DNA from 2 places in the Colwellia sp. MB02u-10 genome. Region 1 is predicted to be linked to the other one. Evidence: predicted binding sites of a transcription regulator. Region 1 holds the regulator's gene; the other holds the start of a gene.
The links. Region 1 encodes NrdR, which represses ribonucleotide reductase genes. Its sites were predicted from a motif close to AAACACNANATNTNGTGTTT; they were not measured.

Region 1 (2,478 bases):
AGAGTTTAAAGTTTATCAGCAAAACGTGCTAGATAATGCTAAAGCTATGGTGGCGGTATTACAAGAACGTGGCTATAAAGTTGTCTCTAATGGCACAGATAACCATTTATTACTGCTTGATTTAATTGATAAAGATATTACGGGTAAAGATGCTGATGCCGCATTAGGTCGTGCTCATATCACAGTGAATAAAAACTCTGTACCTAATGATCCACGTTCACCTTTTGTCACTTCTGGCCTACGTTTAGGTACACCAGCTATTACTCGTCGTGGTTTTGGTGTTGAAGAAACTAAAACAACTACAGGTTGGATTTGTGATATTTTAGATGATATCAACAACGAAGCCGTGATCGCTAAAGTTCAAGCCGGCGTTAGTGAGCTTTGTGCACGCTTCCCGGTTTATAAGTAATTATTTTTAGCTTTTAACTAATCTTGTTATTTCCTGATTAAATTTAAAATGGCCACTTTCGTGGCCATTTTTTTTGACTTTTTTTATTGGGCTAGTAATCGTTTGCCATTAATCGCAAACTATTTGGCTTAATGAAGTGTTTTCAATTAACATACCAAGATTAAATTGCTCATGACCTGTTAACTTTGGAACTCATCAATGTATTGCCCCTTTTGTTCAGCCAACGAGACTAAAGTTATTGACTCACGTTTAGTGTCAGATGGTCACCAAGTCCGTCGTCGTCGTGAATGTTTAGCGTGCCATGAAAGATATACCACCTTTGAAAGTGCTGAGTTAGTGATGCCACGCATTATTAAGCGTGACGGTTCTCGCGAACCTTTTAACGAAGATAAAATGCGTAATGGCTTATTGCGCGCGTTAGAGAAAAGACCGGTGAGTACTGAAGAAATAGAGTTGTCGATTAATAAACTCAAATCACAACTTAGAGCAACGGGCGAGCGCGAAGTGTCAAGTGAAATGCTGGGTACCATTATTATGGAACAGCTAAAGGTGTTAGATAAAGTTGCTTATATTCGCTTTGCTTCAGTGTATCGCTCGTTTGAAGATATTAAAGAGTTTGGCGAAGAAATCGCTCGTTTAGGCGATGAAAAATAATGAATGAATTCGACGGGTAGAAGCTTCATCACAGTTTAACTTTGAGTCCAGTAATGAGCCATTTTTCGTTAAAAGATCATCAGTTTATGCAGCGTGCCATTAGTTTGGCAAAGCGTGGCCATTTTACCACTTCACCTAATCCTCGTGTCGGTTGTGTCATTGTGTTAGAGGGCGAAGTGGTTGGTGAAGGTTTTCATCAAAAAGCAGGGCAAGGGCATGCTGAAGTTTATGCACTAAAACAGGCTGGAAGCAAAGCCAAAGGTGCCACTGCTTATGTCACGCTTGAGCCTTGTAGTCATTTTGGTTTAACACCGCCTTGTGCAGAAGCGCTGATTAAAGCACAAGTGAGCCATGTTATTGCTGCTATGGTGGACCCGGATCCAAGAGTTTCGGGTCGTGGCCTTGAGTTGTTAACTGAGGCAGGAATAACCACAGAGTTTGGCTTGCTTGAACAAGATGCTCGGGCATTAAACCCTGGTTTTATTCACTTAATGACTACCAAATTACCTTTTGTTCGTTGTAAATTAGCGGCAAGCTTGGACGGAAAAACGGCTATGGCCAGTGGTGAAAGCCAGTGGATAACCTCAAGTGAAGCCCGCACTGATGTTCAGCGACTAAGAGCGCAAAGTTGTGGCATTATTTGTGGCGCCGATTCTGTTATTTTTGACAATGCTCAAATGAATGTCCGTTGGGATGCATTAGGTGAGCTAAAGCAGCGTTATGCACAAGCAGATATTAGGCAGCCAGTTCGTATTATTATTGATGGTAAAAACCGCTTAACACCTGATCTTGCTGTCTTTAAAACCAGTAGTAAAATAATATTAATTCGACAAACTATTGAAAATAGCCAAACTTGGCCGCATTTTGTAGAACAAGTGATTATTTCTAAAGCGGTCGATAGTGAATATATCGATCTCAGTTTATTGTTAGCTTACTTGGCTCAACAAGGTTTGAATGACATTTTAATTGAGTCGGGTGCTAAGCTAGCGGGCGCTTTTATTAGCGCAAACTTAGTTGATGAACTGGTACTTTATCAAGCACCAAAACTTATCGGTAGTGATGGTAAAGGCTTACTTAATATGCCGGCGATATTGCAGCTATCAGCGGCTAAAAACCTCGATATCAATGATATTCGCATGGTGGGTAAAGATATTAGGATAACGGCAAAATTTAGTCGTTAACGTGAAGGTTTTGATTGGCCAAACAAGGCTCTGGCCAAACTAGGGTCAGTAGTAATAAACAATAAGCTATACAGACGACGAGACATAATATGTTTACAGGCATTATAGAAGCCGTAGGGCATTTACAAGCAATTAATAGCTCAGGTGATGGCGCGCGTGTCAGCATTAATACGGCAAGATTAGACTTATCAGATGTTAAATTAGGCGACTCAATTGCAACCAATGGTATTTGTT
Region 2 (2,478 bases), on a different contig from region 1:
CAGTGTTTTTATGTTGGCGATGCTCTGCGTGATATCCAAGCCGGTAATAGCGCCAAGATGACTACGTTCGTGGCTAAATGGGGATATATTCTTCACAACGAAAATTGTCAAACTTGGCAAGCAGATCATATCGTCGCTACACCATTAGACCTACTCAGCTTTATTAACTGATACTGAGTTATTAACCGACACTGAATAATAAGCTGCACTACTCTGTTATTTTTAGAACAGCTTTACTTTGCTTATTACATTAAGCGATTAACCCGTTTTATCAACACTAAATCTAGCCCAATGCCAAATGAGTATAAATATTAAAATCAGTACACTTTCGTGGCTAATCACACCTTCTTATTCACTAGCGTTCTAAATAATAGCATCAAAATATCATCTATTAGCGTTGATAAAATAATCATTCGTCAATTAATGCGCCCAAGAATCAACCAAAAACATAAGCCATTGAATAATAAGAGTTATTATTTTCATATTACCTTTAGTCATATAAACTTTAAAAAATAACTTAAAATAATTTAGGGCTAAAAAAAAATTAAAATAACCGTTGCGTTTTAGAAAAATCAAAATTGAAAAGAGCTACTAAGTTAGTTGTTACTAACAGAACTTTCACTGTAAAAAAAGCAACCAATATTAGACAACTTTTATTCTTGCAATATCACGAAAACCGCACTATCTTGTGATTAGTTTCTTAAAAACCCCAAGATATAGTGCATTTTTCATTCAAAGGCATTTTGAATGAAATACAATTTACCTTGTGTAAATATCATCTTGAGGCAATGAACATTATATCCATCTATTTTGGGTATTTATAACAACAAACAGATTTACAGGTACTGCATGACTAACAAACTTTTTGTCACAAAACGCAATGGTTCAAAAGAACTCATCGACTTAGAAAAAATCCATAAAGTAATTGCTTGGGCTGCTGAAGACCTAGACAATGTCTCCGTCTCTCAAGTTGAACTGAAGTCTCATATTCAGTTCTATGATGGTATTAAAACGTCTGACATTCATGAAACTATTATTAAAGCAGCGGCTGATTTGATCTCAGAAGAAACACCTGATTATCAATATTTATCTGCGCGCTTAGCTATATTCCATTTGCGCAAAAAAGCCTACGGCCAGTTTGAGCCACCTAAGCTTTACCCACATGTTGTAAGATTAGTAGAGGCGGGTAAATACGATCAGCATTTATTAATTGATTACACTGCTGACGAATTTGAACAATTAGAAAGCTTTATGGACCACGGCCGTGATTTAAATTTCAGTTACGCAGCAGTAAAACAGTTAGAAGGTAAATACCTAGTACAAAACCGTGTCACCGGTGAAATTTATGAAAGTGCACAATTTCTTTATATTTTAGTCGCGGCTTGTTTATTCGCTAAATACCCGAAAGAAACGCGCTTAGATTATGTTAAAGGTTTTTATGATGCTATCTCTACCTTTAAAATTTCGTTGCCAACACCTATTATGGCCGGTGTACGTACCCCCACTCGTCAATTTTCATCATGTGTATTGATTGAGTGCGGCGATAGTTTAGATTCAATCAATGCTACCTCAAGTTCCATTGTTAAGTATGTTTCTCAACGTGCTGGTATTGGTATCAATGCCGGGCGTATTCGTGCATTAGGCAGCACTATTCGCAATGGCGAAGCATTTCATACCGGTTGTATTCCATTTTATAAGCACTTTCAAACCGCGGTAAAAAGCTGTTCACAAGGTGGTGTTCGTGGTGGTGCAGCGACCCTGTTCTATCCACTTTGGCATTTAGAAGTTGAAAGCTTACTCGTACTTAAAAATAACCGTGGTGTTGAAGAAAACCGCGTTCGTCATCTAGATTACGGCGTACAATTTAATAAATTAATGTACCAACGCTTAATCAAAGGTCAATCTATTACTTTGTTTAGCCCAAGTGATGTACCTGGTTTATACGATGCATTCTTTGAAGATCAAGAAAAATTTGAAGCGCTTTATGTTCAATATGAAGCTGATGATTCAATTCGTAAAAAGTGTATTAAAGCGATAGAACTGTTCACTTTATTTGCTCAAGAACGTGCCAGTACAGGTCGTATTTATTTACAAAACGTTGATCACTGTAATACACATTCTCCATTTGACCCCACTGTGGCACCGATTCGTCAAAGTAATTTATGTCTAGAAATTGCCTTACCTACCAAGCCAATGGAAGATGTTAATGATCCCAATGGTGAAATTGCCCTATGTACATTATCAGCGTTTAACTTAGGTGCTATTAAAAGCCTTGACGAATTTGATGGTTTAGCTGACTTAGCCGTACGTGCTTTAGATAGCTTATTAGATTATCAAGATTACCCAGTACCGGCAGCACATACCGCCACTATGGGGCGTCGTACATTAGGTATAGGTGTGATTAACTACGCTTATTACTTAGCAAAAAATGGGGTTTACTACTCAAATGGTAGTGCTAATAACCTAACTCATCGTACT

Region 2: the regulator NrdR is predicted to act here: its motif matches at 706-725, upstream of nrdA (class 1a ribonucleoside-diphosphate reductase subunit alpha).

The regions. Positions count from the first base shown of each region.
Region 1 covers NZ_JACGVK010000124.1:17,636-20,113, forward strand. Annotated here, with positions in the region: gene glyA (serine hydroxymethyltransferase) at 1-409, shown strand, start outside; gene nrdR (transcriptional regulator NrdR) at 608-1,063, shown strand; gene ribD (bifunctional diaminohydroxyphosphoribosylaminopyrimidine deaminase/5-amino-6-(5-phosphoribosylamino)uracil reductase RibD) at 1,117-2,244, shown strand; gene H4J59_RS12520 (riboflavin synthase) at 2,334-2,478, shown strand, end outside.
Region 2 covers NZ_JACGVK010000045.1:56,755-59,232, forward strand. Annotated here, with positions in the region: gene H4J59_RS00380 (HAD family hydrolase) at 1-171, shown strand, start outside; gene nrdA (class 1a ribonucleoside-diphosphate reductase subunit alpha) at 850-2,478, shown strand, end outside.